Regions from separate parts of the Streptomyces sp. A5-4 genome, predicted to be linked through region 2. Evidence: predicted binding sites of a transcription regulator. Region 2 holds the regulator's gene; the other holds the start of a gene.

Region 1 (7,146 bases), 1.7 Mb from region 2:
GCCCCGGGACCGGCTTCGAACCGTCCGTCACCACCTCGTGGCCCCGGTGCACAACGGCGGTGGTGAGCCCGTCGGCGATGGGCTGATCGGCGACGTTGAGGCGGGGCAGCTTCGCGAAGTCGGCCTCCGCGAGGGCCGTGCGCAGCTCGGCCAGCTCGGCCGGCTTCATCCGCCCCGTGTGCTCGGGCCGCTCGGGCCTGTGCGACAGCATCCTGTACGACCCGTCGCCGTTGACGAGAGTGCTCTGGTGCCGCCCGTCGAACCCGCCGCTGACGGTGACCGTGACGAGCCGCTCGTTCGCGGGCGCGGGGGTGGAGGGTGCGGAGGGTGTGGACGCGGACGGCGTCGGCGCACCGGTCGGCGGCGGGGCGGAGGTGCCGGTCTGGTCGCCGCCGCTCCTGCCGACCGAGGGGCTGGGCGCGCTCTCGGACGTACCCGCGTCAGATCCGCGGCCGTCACCGCTCCCGCACCCCGTCAGTGACAGCGTGGCGATCATCATGGTTCCGGCCACCGCGCCACACACGCTTCGCCGCATACGCGCCCCAACTCCTCGCGTCATCGGGTCAGTACGCGCCCCGCGCGCCGCGCCCGCCCTCGTGCGGCCAAGCTTCCGGCTATCGGGGCCCCGCGTCCACCACCTGGCGCCGGGCGAATCGGCACCCCGGGTGCGGGGCTCGTCATCGGCCCCGCGCCCGGCCCGTTCCCCCGGCGGCGTCCGGCGTGTACGTCACCCCGACCAGCGGTGCGCGGACCTCCCAGCCCAGAGCCTCGTACAGCCCCCGCCCGTCGGTGGTCGCGCCCAGCAACCCGGTCCGCGCGCCCCGGTCGTACGCCGCGCCCTGGAGCGTGCGCATCACCAGGCCGCCCAGCCCCTTGCGGCGGTGCGCCGGGGAGGTCTCCACCTGGTCGACCACCGCCGTCGTGCCGGTCGGGGCGACCTGGCCGCAGGCGGCGAATCCGCCGTCGGGGGCGAGGACGAGGGCCCGGATCACGCCGCCGCGCGTCCAGGACCTGAGCGTGTAGCCGTCCGGGGTCTCGGCGCCGGACGGGCGCAAGGCGGTCGTCATCAGCCAGCCGGGACCGTCGGAGACCCACCCCGGGCCGAGCCACGGCGCGACGGTCTCCGGATCCAGGAAGATCTTGAGGCAGACGGCCGGGGCGGCGTACGCCTCGGCGAGTTCGCGGACGGTCGCCTCGTCGGCGTCGGTCATGACGTGCCGGGTGGCGTGGTGCGGGAGGCCGACATCGACAGTGAGGCCCCAGGGCCGGGGCAGCGGGTCCGCCGCACCCCGGGACAGGACCCAGCCGTCGACCCAGGCGCGGACGGCATCGGCGGTGGTGCGGAAAGGGGCCCCGGTCATGCCGTACTCCTGATTCCTAGGTAATGGCTGCTGATGGATATTAGCCATTACAGGCCCTGCTCGGTGAGGCTCCGGCGTGATCGTCGCCACCTGATCGCTCAGAGCGAACGCAGGCTCGGGAACATTCGGTCGCTCCCCAGCATTGAGTCGGCATAGCTCAACTTCACTGCCCTAGGGGAGATCATGGCATCGACGTCCAATCCACTCACCCTGCCTGTGCTGCCGCTCGATGACGAGGTCGTGCTGCCCGGAATGGTGGTGCCCCTGGACCTGTCCGATCCCGATGTACGCGCCGCGGTGGAGGCCGCACAGGCCGCCGCCCGTTCCAGTGGCAACAAGCCGCAGGTGCTTCTCGTTCCTCGAATCGACGGTACGTACGCGGGGACCGGCGTCCTCGGCACCGTCGAGCAGGTCGGCCGGCTCTCCGACGGCGATCCCGGCGCCCTCATCCGGGGCGTCGACCGGGTCCGGGTCGGCGCGGGCACGACCGGCCCCGGCGTGGCCCTGTGGGTCGAGGGCAATCGTGTCGAGGAGAGCGTCCCTGACCCGCTGCCCGGCTCCGTCACCGAACTGATCACCGAGTACAAGGCGCTCGCCACCACCTGGCTGAAGAAGCGCGGCGCCTGGCAGGTCGTGGACCGCGTCCAGCAGATCGAGGGCGTCTCCGCGCTCGCCGACAACTCCGGCTACTCGCCCTTCCTCACCACCACCCAGAAGGTGGAGCTGCTGGAGACCGCCGACCCGGTGGCCCGCCTCAAGCTCGCCGTGCGGCGGCTGAGCGAGCACCTCGCCGAGCAGGACGTCGCCGAGTCCATCGCCAAGGACGTGCAGGAGGGCGTGGACAAGCAGCAGCGCGAGTTCCTGCTGCGCCGCCAGCTCGACGCCGTACGCAAGGAACTGCGCGAGATCAACGGCCAGTCCGCGGAGACGGCGGACGAGTCCGACGACTACCGGACACGCGTCGAGGCCGCCGACCTCCCCGAGAGTGTCCGTGAGGCCGCCCTCAAGGAGGTCGACAAGCTGGAGCGTTCCTCGGACCAGTCGCCCGAGGGCTCCTGGATCCGCACCTGGCTCGACACCATCCTCGAACTGCCGTGGAACGAACGCACCGAGGACCAGTACGACATCCAGGGCGCCAAGGCGATCCTCGACGCGGAGCACGCGGGCCTGGACGACGTGAAGGAGCGCATCACCGAGTACCTCGCGGTGCGCAAGCGCCGGGCCGACCGCGGCCTCGGTGTCGTCGGCGGCCGTCGCGGCGGCGCGGTGCTGGCCCTGGTCGGCCCGCCCGGCGTCGGCAAGACCTCGCTGGGTGAGTCCGTCGCGCACGCGATGGGGCGCAAGTTCGTCCGGGTCGCGCTCGGCGGCGTACGCGACGAGGCGGAGATCCGCGGACACCGGCGTACGTACGTCGGCGCTCTCCCGGGCCGCATCGTCCGCGCCATCAAGGAGGCCGGGTCGATGAACCCGGTCGTCCTCCTCGACGAGATCGACAAGGTCGGCTCCGACTACCGCGGCGACCCGGCCGCGGCGCTGCTCGAAGTCCTGGACCCGGCGCAGAACCACACCTTCCGCGACCACTACCTCGAAGTCGAACTCGACCTGTCCGACGTCGTCTTCCTCGCCACGGCCAACGTCCTGGAAGCCATCCCGGAGGCCCTGCTCGACCGCATGGAGCTGGTCAGGCTCGACGGCTACACGGAGGACGAGAAGGTCGTCATCGCCCGCGACCACCTGCTCCCGCGCCAGCTGGAGCGCGCGGGTCTGGAGCCCGGCGAGGTCACCCTCGACGACTCCGCGCTGCGCAAGCTGGCGGGGGAGTACACCCGGGAGGCGGGCGTACGCAACCTGGAGCGCTCGGTGGCACGGCTGCTGCGCAAGGTCGCGGCGCAGCACGAACTCGGCGAGCAGGAACTCCCGTTCACGATCGCCGACAAGCACTTGCGCAAGCTCATCGGCAGGCCGCACCACGTCCCGGAGTCCGCGCAGGACCCGGCGGAGCGCCGCACGGCGGTCCCCGGCGTGGCCACCGGCCTCGCGGTGACGGGTGCGGGCGGCGACGTGCTGTTCGTCGAGGCGTCCCTCGCCGACGAGGAGACGGGCGCCGCGGGGCTGACCCTGACGGGCCAGCTGGGCGACGTGATGAAGGAGTCCGCGCAGATCGCGCTCTCCTTCCTGCGCTCGCACGGAGCGGAACTGGAGCTGCCGGTCGCGGACTTGAAGGACCGGGGGGTGCACATCCACTTCCCGGCGGGCGGCATCCCCAAGGACGGCCCGAGCGCGGGCATCACCATGACGTCGGCCCTGGCGTCGCTCCTTTCGGGGCGTCCGGTCCGTACGGACGTGGCGATGACCGGCGAGGTGTCCCTGACCGGCCGCGTCCTGCCGATCGGCGGCCTGAAGCAGAAGCTGCTGGCCGCGCACCGGGCGGGCATCACGACAGTGGTGATCCCCAAGCGGAACGAGGCGGACCTGGACGACGTACCGGCGGAGATCCTGGACAAGCTGGAGGTCCACCCGGTGACGGACGTCCGCCAGGTCCTGGAGATCGCGCTGGCCCCGGCGGGGACCGAAATCAAGGTCCCGGTCGCGGCGTAGGGCGTGACCCGCGGCTGCCGAGGTGTCCAGACCGGGCACCTCGGCACCCGCCTGTCCGGGGCCCGTCTCCGCGGCCCGCCTCAGCCCTGCCCGTACCTCGCGGCCATGGCACGGAACGCCGCCCTGGGCTCCCAGTGCGTCTCTCCCCGGACCCCGTTCGGATCCTCTTCCGGGGGCGCGTCGAGCATCCGCACCACGCCGTACGGCGAGGCGTCCAGCTCGCCCGCCTTGCCGAAGCCGGCGAAGGTGAACCAGAGGGCGGTGTCCACGCCCACCTCCTCGAAGACGTCCAAGAGGTCGTTGAAGTAACGGACTTGCTCACCCTCGTCCACCACCGCCCCTTCCGGCACCTGCCAGGCCATGCCGCCACGGCTCGGCAGCTCCCCGGTACGCGCACGTCCCGTACTCGGTGACGGCGACAGGCTTGCCGTGCTTGAAATGCTCGCGGATCTCGGCCTGGAAAGTCTCGGCGGTGTACGCGGCCCGGTACGCGTCGACGCCGACGAGGTCGAACGGGCCCCAGTCGATGAACGCCCAGGGCCCGGCGGCGTAGGTGACCCGGCCGCCGAAGTGTTCCCGTACGACGCCGACGGCCTCGCGGAGAAACCCGTTGAGCCGCTCCAGCACGGGCCCGAGCGACCCCCGCCACTCCGGATCGGCGCCGGCCATGACGTCCAGCCGGTCCCCGTACGTCGCACCGGGAATGAACCCGTTCTCGAAGGTGCTGATCTCACACCCGGCGACGAATACGACCTCGGCCCCACCCACCCGCACCGCTTCGGCCCGCTGCGCGCAGTCCGCGAAGAACGACGCCGGCATCTCCTCGGCCGGAAGGTCCACCGGGAAGGGCGCGAACCAGACCTCGAGCCCGACACCGGCCGCGGCCTCGGCGGCGACACCCGGCCGCACGGGATCACCGCCCGACACGCGTACGGCGTCACAGTGCAGCTCACCCGAGATCACAGCCATGTCGCGCTCGACGGTGTCCCGCGCGCCATTGCCCCCGAGGCCGTGCGGGGGCGGGGTACCGCCGCTGGTCCACTCCTGCGAAATACTGGCCGAGCTGCGGCAACGGCCGCCGCTGAAGGAACCTTCACGATGGGGAAAGCTCGCGATGAGTGCTGACGTGCACGGAAGTGAGGGAGCGGGCGGCCACCGGGCTCCGGAAGGCGAGGTCGGCAGCGCTGGGGTGGACCATGAATTCCTGTCCCTGGAGCGGGAGCTGGCGGTGTTCCTGCGCCGGGCCCGCGCCGCGTCCGGCGACATGGCCCGCGAGGTCCATCCCGAGCTGGAGCCCGCCGCCTACGGGCTGCTCGTACGCCTCGACGAGGCTGACCGGCAGCGGGCCACCGAGCTGGCCGCCTGGTTCGGTGTCGGCAAGGCGACCATGAGCCGGCAGCTGCGCGCGATGGAGGACCTCGGTCTGGTGACCCGGGAGCCCGACCCGGCCGACGGGCGGGCCTCACTCGTGGCGCTGACCGACGGGGGGCGCGAGCGCTTCCGCCGGGTGCGGGACGCCCGCCGCGCCCGGTACGTACGCAAGCTCGCCGACTGGGACCGGCTGGAGGTCGCCGAACTCGCCCGGCTGCTCCACCAGTTGAACAGCCGGGCCGAGAGCTGACCGGCTCCCCGGGTGACCACGGCTGCGTCGGACGGCCGGGGCGATGGTGGCCTCGGCCGACCGCGCCGAGCAGCGAGCCCCGCACCGCCGCCGGGCCGGGGGCCCCTCAGAGCTCCACGTAGACCACTGCCGCGTCGTCGTGCTTCTTCCCGGGGCGTACGACGCCCGGCGTGGCCGCCGCGTCCTCCAGGGCCCGTACACGGTCGATCAGGCCCTGCGGGCCCTCCTTGCGCAGCAGGCCCAGGCAGTCGGCCCAGTCGCCCTCGCCGAAGGTCTCGACCCAGCGGCCCGCGCCGTCGGTGAGCGCCGCCACCGCCCGCACCTGCTCGCGCGGCGCCGCGCCCGCCACGGCGCGCGCCGCGACCTCCGGGTCGGCCGCCGCGGTGAAGAAGCCGCCCGCCATGTTGCGCAGGGCGTCGGTCGCGGCGTGCGAGGCGAGCACTTCGCGCGGGACCAGGTCGAGCCGGTCGTCGAGCACCGCGCGGACCGAGCCGTCCGGGGACTCCAGGAGCAGCGCGGAATCGGACAGCACCAGATGTTCGACCTGGTCCGTACCCCAGCGCGCCATGACCACCGTTGCCTGAGGCGTACGGCGGTGAGAAAGATCACAGGTGTCGCGATGGGCGTCGGCGGTGCGCCGGATTGCCTGCGCGAGGATCTCACGGAGGGTCAAATCCCGGCGAGATGTGGACAATTCGTGCAGCGCGCCACCGAGTCGTGCGGTGAACCACGGCACCGAATGCACGCAACCGTCGTCGCCCGCCGGCGGCGTCACCCCGTCCAGCAGTACGAGGGCCCCGCCCTGACCGGCGGCGGGCAGGGCGACAGCGACCCAGTCCTCATTGGGGCGTTCGGGATCACCGGGGGCCGTGGCGAGTTCGATGCGCATGGGCCCAGTCTGCAGGAGGCCGGGTGGGTGGCCGAGTGGCCGGGCCCGGCGTCACCCGTGCGGCCCGGTCGGCCCGTGCCGACGGCTCGGGGGGCGGGTTTCACCCGGAATGCGGGGCTCCGGGAAGCTGCGAGGGCGCATCCTGCCAAAGCCTGCGCGGAAGTTCCAACCGGCGCCCCGGGCGGCCGTCGGGCGGGGCCGTTCGAGACTTGTTCGTCAACTCCGGAGTGATGTTCACTCGTTCAGGTGGCGGAGTGGTTGATGCACGCCTCCCTCCCAAAAGCACTGGAATGGTCTGAAGCCGTTCCTGGGTGGGGGCGCTCTCTTGTGTGACCAGGCGTCACCTCGGCCACATGGGCAAGACGAGTCGAGCAAGATTGCGAGCACCGGTGCAGAAGAAGCGGCCTCGGGGCGGTAGCGGTAATGGCGAGCGGACCGAACGCACCGTACGGGTACGCAGTCGGCTTGTCGCCGGCGTGGCCGTCGTCGGCGTCACCGTCCTCGCGGCCGGTGCCCCCGCCATTTTCCATGCCTCCTCCGAACTCTCGGAGTCCCAGCGGCTGGTCACCCTCAGCGAGCTGAACCGGCAGGCCGTCACCCTCGCCCACTCCCTCTCCGACGAGCGCGACGACGTCACCGCGTACATCGCGGCCGGGCGCGAAGAAGGAGACGCGGAC
Region 2 (7,146 bases):
GCCAGCCAGGCCAGCGCCGCGGGCGAGACGTCGAGGGTGAGGCGCCGCTCGGCCAGGCGCTTGGCGAGACGGCCGATCTGGAGCTCGGCGATGTGCGCCAGCTCGTCCTTCGACAGCGCCGAGAAGACCACCAGGTCGTCGAGCCGGTTGAGGAACTCCGGCTTGAAGGAGGCCCGCACCAGATCCATGACCTGCTGCTTCTTGACCTCTTCGCTGCTCAGCGGGTCGACCAGATACTGACTGCCGAGGTTCGACGTCAGGACCAGGATGGCGTTGCGGAAGTCCACCGTCCGTCCCTGGCCGTCGGTGAGGCGGCCGTCGTCGAGGACCTGGAGCAGGATGTCGAAGACCTCGGGGTGCGCCTTCTCCACCTCGTCGAGGAGCACGACGCTGTACGGGCGGCGGCGGACGGCCTCCGTGAGCTGGCCGCCCTCCTCGTAGCCGACATAGCCGGGAGGCGCTCCCACCAGCCGCGCCACGCTGTGCTTCTCGCCGTACTCGCTCATGTCGATACGGACCATGGCCCGCTCGTCGTCGAAGAGGAAGTCGGCGAGCGCCTTGGCCAGTTCGGTCTTGCCGACGCCGGTCGGGCCGAGGAAGAGGAACGAGCCGGTCGGCCGGTCGGGGTCGGCGATCCCGGCGCGGGTGCGGCGTACCGCGTCGGACACCGCGCGGACCGCCTCGCTCTGGCCGACGAGCCGCCTGCCCAGCTCGTCCTCCATCCGCAGCAGCTTCTGCGTCTCGCCCTCCAGGAGGCGCCCGGCGGGGATGCCGGTCCAGGACCCGACCACATCGGCGATGTCGTCGGAGCCGACCTCCTCCTTGACCATGGTGTCGGTACGGACCTCCGCCTCGGCGGCGGCAGCCTCCTCCAGCTCGCGCTCCAGGCCCGGGATCTCGCCGTAGAGCAGCTTGGACGCGGTGTCGAAGTCGCCGTCGCGCTGGGCGCGTTCGGCCTGGCCGCGCAGCTCGTCGAGCCGCTCCTTCAGCTCACCGACCCGGTTGAGGCCCTGCTTCTCCTTCTCCCAGCGGGCGTTGAGGCCGCGCAGCTCCTCCTCGCGGTCGGCGAGGTCGCGCCGCAGCTTCTCCAGGCGGTGCTTGCTCGCCGCGTCGGACTCGTTCTTGAGGGCGAGCTCCTCCATGCGCAACCGGTCGACGGAGCGCTGGAGTTCGTCGATCTCGACGGGCGAGGAGTCGATCTCCATGCGCAACCGGGACGCGGCCTCGTCGACGAGGTCGATGGCCTTGTCGGGCAGGAAGCGCGAGGTGATGTACCGGTCGGAGAGCGTGGCGGCGGCGACCAGCGCGGCGTCCGCGATCTGCACCTTGTGGTGCGCCTCGTAACGCCCCTTGAGGCCGCGCAGGATCGCGATGGTGTCCTCGACGCTGGGCTCGGCGACCAGCACCTGCTGGAAGCGGCGCTCCAGGGCGGGGTCCTTCTCGATCCGCTCGCGGTACTCGTCGAGGGTCGTCGCACCGACCATGCGCAGCTCGCCGCGGGCCAGCATCGGCTTGAGCATGTTGCCCGCGTCCATGGCGGAGTCGCCGCCGGCGCCCGCGCCCACGACGGTGTGCAGCTCGTCGATGAACGTGATGACCTGCCCGTCGCTCTCCTTGATCTCGGACAGGACGGTCTTGAGCCGCTCCTCGAACTCGCCGCGGTACTTGGCGCCCGCGACCATCGCGCTGAGGTCCAGCGACACCAGCCGCTTGTTCTTGAGGGACTCCGGTACGTCGCCCTTGACGATGCGCTGGGCGAGGCCCTCGACGACGGCCGTCTTGCCGACGCCGGGCTCGCCGATGAGCACCGGGTTGTTCTTGGTGCGGCGCGACAGCACCTGCACGACGCGCCTGATCTCCTGGTCCCGGCCGATGACCGGGTCGAGCTTGCCCTCGCGCGCGGCGGCCGTGAAGTCGGTGCCGAACTTCTCCAGGGCCTTGTACTGACCCTCCGGGTCGGGTGTGGTCACCCGGCGCCCTCCCCTGATCTTCTCGAACGTCTCCAGGAGCCGCTTCGCCCCGGCCCCCTCCTGGGACAGTACGTCCCCGGCCCGGCCGCCCTTGGCGGCGATGCCGATGAGCAGGTGCTCGGTGGAGAGGTAGTCGTCGCCCAGCTCCTTCGCGCGCTGCGAGGCGTCGGCGATGACGGCCAGCAGCTCGCGGTTGGGCTGCGGCGGCGCGACGGTGGATCCCGTCACGCTGGGCAGCGCGGCGATGATCCGCTCCGCCCCGGACCGTACGACCGCCTGGTCCGCCTCGACGGCCGCCAGCAGGTCGATGATGTTGGCGTTGTCCTCACCTTCGAGCAGCGCCAGCAGCAGATGCGCGGGGGTCAGATCCGCGTGTCCGCCCTGCACGGCGCGATTGCTCGCCGCGTTGATCGCGTCCCGGCTCTTGTTCGTCAGCTCCGCATCCACGTGCGCTCTCTCCTCCTTCGCGGGGTGGCGTTCAGTCCCCCTGCGACGCCCCCTGCATGACACACCGAACGTGCACAAAGTTGAGTCTATTCCACTCAAGCCTGGGAAGGCACGCATCCCCCGCACTAGGCTTCCGGTATGGCCGAAGACGTCCGCAATCCCAGCCCCGAGTACCTCGCCTTCTGGCGCGAGTACCACCTCTGCACCTTGACGACCCCCCGCCCCGACGGCTCGCCGCACGTCGTGCCGGTCGGGGTGACCTACGACCCGGAGGCCGGGCTCGCCCGCGTCATCGCCAACAGGCACAGCACGAAGGTGGCGAACGTGCGGGCCGCGGGGGCGGCGGGCGCGCCGGTCGCCGTCTGCCAGGCGAAGGGCCGCCACTGGGCGACGCTGGAGGGGCGCGCGACGGTCCGTACGGAGCCGGAGCTGATCGCCGACGCGGTACGCCGCTACTCCGAGCGCTACGGGCGCACCCCGGCGCCCAACCCGGACCGCGTCCTGATCGAGATCACGCTGAACCGGGCGATGGGCCGCGCACCCGACCCGGCCTGAGCGCGGGGCCCGGGCGCGGGGCCGCCGCCCCTGTCCGGGCACAGCACAGCGGCGCCATCGTGTTCAGGTTCACGATGACGCCGCTGTGTGGGGGAAGTGCCTGGGCGATTGGGTAAAGAAGGGGGAATCGCGTCAGGCACTGCGGGGGGTGGCGGTGCTGGCTTCTGGTTCGATCAGCTGGTGGTCACGCTGGTCGAGATTGACGAAAACCATGCCGTAGCGCACGGCACAGCGAACAGGTTGCGGAGCTCCTCGGGGCCGGCGAAGGCACCGGTAGGCGCGGACGTCCTCATCGTCCTCTTCGCGTACGACCACGATCGGTTCGCCGAACAGAGTGACCATCAACGAGTCGCCACGGTAGGGAATCGCCGTGGCCAGATCGATGAAGTGCCATCCCGACCGGTAGGCCGTGGCCATCTCGCGTCTGAAGGTGCGGTCGTCCGGAGGCACGGTCATGCGCCTGCGTTTGCCGGCGCGACGCCCCAGCTGATGTCACCGGGCGTACCCTCGACATTCCAGCTGATGTCACCAGGCGCGGACGCTGCCTCGACGCCCCAGCTGATGTCACCGGGCGGCGCCGCCTGAGAACTCCAGCTGATGTCGCCGGCACCGAGCGTGCCGTAGGCCAAGGCCGCGACGAAAGCGGTGGCAAGCACCGAGCGAAGCATTCGCTTATACATGGTCGGCTTCGTCCTCACTTGTGGATTCATCTCCCCCGCCTCTAAGACGATGTCTCACCTGGGCACGCGAACACCACCGGCACGATGCATCATGTTCCTGCACGTTCAGGAACCTGGGGGGTGGAGATATGGCCAGAAGTGATACAAAACAGACACATCCTCACGGGATCACAGAACTATGCGACGCAGGGGGACGTCTTTACGCCAGTGCGCTGCGCTCCGGACGCATAGCCCGCGCCGAGGTGGAACCGGCGCCCTGCCTGATGGACTTCGCACTTCTGCACCCCGACCCCGACGACTCCGACTGGCTCCGCCCAGTTCCACCGTCCGCCGCACTCGCCCAGCGACTCCACCCCATAGAACGCGAAATCCAGGAGCGCAGGCGGCGCTCCGTCGAACTGGCCGACTCTTTCGAGCCTTTCATGGACATCAGCGCGCAGGACCCACCGACCACCCACGCCATCACGGTGCTGGAAGGGGTCAACCGGATCAATGCGGCGCTCGATCTCGCCACCGCCGAATGCCGCACCGAGGTCCTCACCGTCCAGCCCGGAGGCGGCCGAAGCGAGGACCGTCTCAGCGAAGGCCTCGAACGCGCCCTCTCCGTGGTCGATCGCGGAGTCGGCATGCGCACTCTCTACCAGCACACCGTCCGGCACAGCCAGGGCACGCTCGCCTACGCGGAGCGGCTGGCCGCGGGCAAGGTCGAGATCCGGACCCTCGAAGAGCTCATCGAGCGCCTGATCATCTTCGACCGGACGGTCGCCTTCATCCCCGCCCGCAACGACCGCCAGGTCGCCCTGGAGCTCCGCCACCCCGGACTGATCGAGTACCTCGTCAAGGTCTTCGAACAGCTCTGGAGCCGCGCCGCGCCACTCCTCGACGAGCTCCAGTACGATCCGACGCCCAAAGGCATCAGCGGCGTCCAGCGCTCCATCGCCCAGCTCCTCGTCGAGGGCCACGTCGACGACTCCATCGCCCGGCGCCTCGGGATGAACGTGCGCACCTGCCGCACCCACATCGCCAAGCTGAACGCCGCACTCGGCAGTGGCAGCCGCGCCCAACTCGGTTACCTCATCGCCCGGTCGGGCATCCTGAACCAGGATCACCACCTGCGCACCCCGCCGGAGTGAGCACCACCGGGGCGGTCGCCGGAGCCGGCACCCCGAACATTGGCTTGAACGCTCCCTGACTCCGCGCCGACCGTGCTCGACCGTGTCGCGCGCCCGGCGGCACGCGAAAGGCCCCCTCCGTCACGGAGAGGGCCTTCCACGCACTTGCCGGACCCGGGAACTACTCGGACGACCGCTTGGGCCGCCACACCACCAACGCGCTCGCCTGCTGCACGTCCTGGTACGGGACCAGGTCGCGCCGGTACGACGCGTGCACCTGCGCCTCGCGCTGCTGCATGGCCGACGCGGCGCCCTCCACCGCGGCCGAGAGCTCGGCGACGCGCTGCTGGAGCGCGGTCACCTGGTTCTCCAGCTCGATGATGCGCTTGATGCCGGCCAGGTTGATGCCCTCGTCCTGCGACAACTGCTGCACGGTTCTGAGCAGTTCGATGTCGTGGGCCGAGTAGCGCCTGCCCCGCCCCGGCGTGCGGTCGGGCGAGACCAGGCCGAGGCGGTCGTACTGCCTGAGGGTCTGCGGGTGCAGGCCGGAGAGCTGGGCCGCGACCGAGATGACGTACACCGGTGTCTGGTCGGTCAGCTGGTACGGATTACGTCGTCGGCGCGGATCCATCTCATGCTCCCTTCGCGGCCTGGAACAGCTCCGCCCGCGGGTCCTCCCCCGCGGTCGCCTCACGGTAGGACTCCAGCGCCTCCCGGGCCTTGTCGTCAAGGTCCTTGGGCACCGCGACCTCCACGGTGACCAGAAGGTCGCCGCGGGTGCCGTCCTTGCGCATCGCGCCCTTGCCCCGGGCGCGCATGGTGCGCCCGTTGGGCGTGCCCGCGGGCAGCTTCAGTGTGACCGGGGGCCCGCCGAGGGTCGGCACCTTCACCTCGCCGCCGAGCGCCGCCTCCACGTAGGTGACGGGCACGGTGATGGTGAGGTTGTCGTCCTTGCGGCCGAACACGGGGTGGCTGCCCACGTGCACAACGACGTACAGGTCGCCCGCGTGGCCGCCCCGCTCGCCCGCCGTGCCCTTGCCGCGCAGCCGGATCCGCTGGCCGTCAGACACACCCGCCGGGATACGGACCTGCATGGTCCGCGACGACTTGGCGCGCCCGCTACCCTTGCAGACGTCGCAGGGGTCCTGGGCGATGAGCCCACGGCCCCGGCAGTCCACGCACGGGTCGGTGAGCGAGAATCCGCCACCGCCGCCGCGCGACACCTGTCCCGTACCGACGCAGGTCGGGCACACGCGGGGCGTGCCGTTCTTGTCGCCGGTGCCGGAACACGCCTTGCAGGGCGCCTGGCTGGACATGCGCAGCGGGACCGTGGCCCCGTCCACCGCCTCGGTGAAGCTGAGCGTCACCTCGGACTCGATGTCCTGACCCCGGCGCGGCTGGACACGCGTGCCGGGTCCGCCCCGGTTGAACAGCCCGCCGAACACGTCCCCGAGTCCACCGCCGAAGCCACCGGCGCCGGCCTGTGTGCCGCCCTGTGCGCCGCCTCCGAAGAGGTCGCCCAGGTCGAAGTTGAACGAGCCGCCGCCCGCTCCGGGTCCGGTGCGCAGACCACCGTTGCCGAAGAGGGCGCGCGCCTCGTCGTACTCCTTGCGCCGCTTGGTGTCGCCGAGGATGTCGTTCGCCTCGGAGATCTCCTTGAAGCGGTCCTCGGCCTTGGCGTCGCCCTTGTTGGCGTCCGGGTGGAACTCGCGGGCGAGCTTCCGGTACGCCTTCTTGATCTCGGCCTCGGTGGCGTCCTTGGGGACGCCGAGAACCTTGTAGTAGTCCTTCTCGACGAAGTCCTTCGTGCTCATCCCCGACGTCCCTCCTTCCTGCTTTTCCTACTGCTCGCGCTGTTGCCGCTGATGACGTCAGCCCTCGTCCGGGCCACCGCTCTCCTCGTCCGATGCCTGTGCCGACGAATCCGCCTCGTCCGACTTGCCCGCGCCCGGCTGGGGCTCGGCCACCGCGACCCGCGCGGGACGGATCGTCCGCTCGCCGATCCGGTACCCGGGCTGCAGGATCGCGACGCACGTCGTCTCGGTGACATCCGGCGCGTACGAGTGCATCAGCGCTTCGTGGATGGTCGGGTCGAAGGGCTCGCCCTCCTTACCGAACTGCTGCAGGCCCATCTTGGCGACGGCCGTCTCCAGCGATTCGGCCACCGACTTGAAGCCGCCGAGCAGCTCGCCGTGCTCCCTGGCCCGGCCGACGTCGTCGAGGGTCGGGAGGAGCTCGGTCAGGAGGCTCGCGACGGCGATCTCCTTGACCGTGACCCGGTCCCGCTCCACGCGGCGGCGGTAGTTCTGGTACTCCGCCTGCAGCCGCTGCAGGTCCGCGGTGCGCTCGGTGAGCGCCATGCGTACCTGATCGAGCTGCGCG

Evidence for each region. The regulator HspR, encoded in region 2, represses chaperone genes until heat shock. The targets are predictions, from matches to a motif close to TTGAGNNNNNNNNNCTCAA.
Region 1: a site for HspR is predicted at 1,504-1,522, ahead of lon (endopeptidase La). Genes of this name have one in related genera too.

What each region holds. Positions count from the first base shown of each region.
Region 1 covers NZ_CP178591.1:5,874,118-5,881,263, forward strand. The annotation lists gene ACLLJJ_RS27570 (hypothetical protein) at 1-535, opposite strand, end outside; gene ACLLJJ_RS27575 (GNAT family N-acetyltransferase) at 678-1,361, opposite strand; gene lon (endopeptidase La) at 1,545-3,959, shown strand; gene ACLLJJ_RS27585 (hypothetical protein) at 4,040-4,291, opposite strand; gene ACLLJJ_RS27590 (hypothetical protein) at 4,278-4,928, opposite strand; gene ACLLJJ_RS27595 (MarR family winged helix-turn-helix transcriptional regulator) at 5,086-5,580, shown strand; gene ACLLJJ_RS27600 (hypothetical protein) at 5,687-6,469, opposite strand; gene ACLLJJ_RS27605 (nitrate- and nitrite sensing domain-containing protein) at 6,859-7,146, shown strand, end outside.
Region 2 covers NZ_CP178591.1:4,150,737-4,157,882, reverse strand. The annotation lists gene clpB (ATP-dependent chaperone ClpB) at 1-2,417, opposite strand, end outside; gene ACLLJJ_RS19150 (pyridoxamine 5'-phosphate oxidase family protein) at 2,556-2,972, shown strand; gene ACLLJJ_RS19145 ((2Fe-2S)-binding protein) at 3,105-3,428, opposite strand; gene ACLLJJ_RS19140 (hypothetical protein) at 3,425-3,628, opposite strand; gene ACLLJJ_RS19135 (helix-turn-helix transcriptional regulator) at 3,781-4,785, shown strand; gene ACLLJJ_RS19130 (heat shock protein transcriptional repressor HspR) at 4,946-5,395, opposite strand; gene dnaJ (molecular chaperone DnaJ) at 5,397-6,578, opposite strand; gene grpE (nucleotide exchange factor GrpE) at 6,636-7,146, opposite strand, start outside.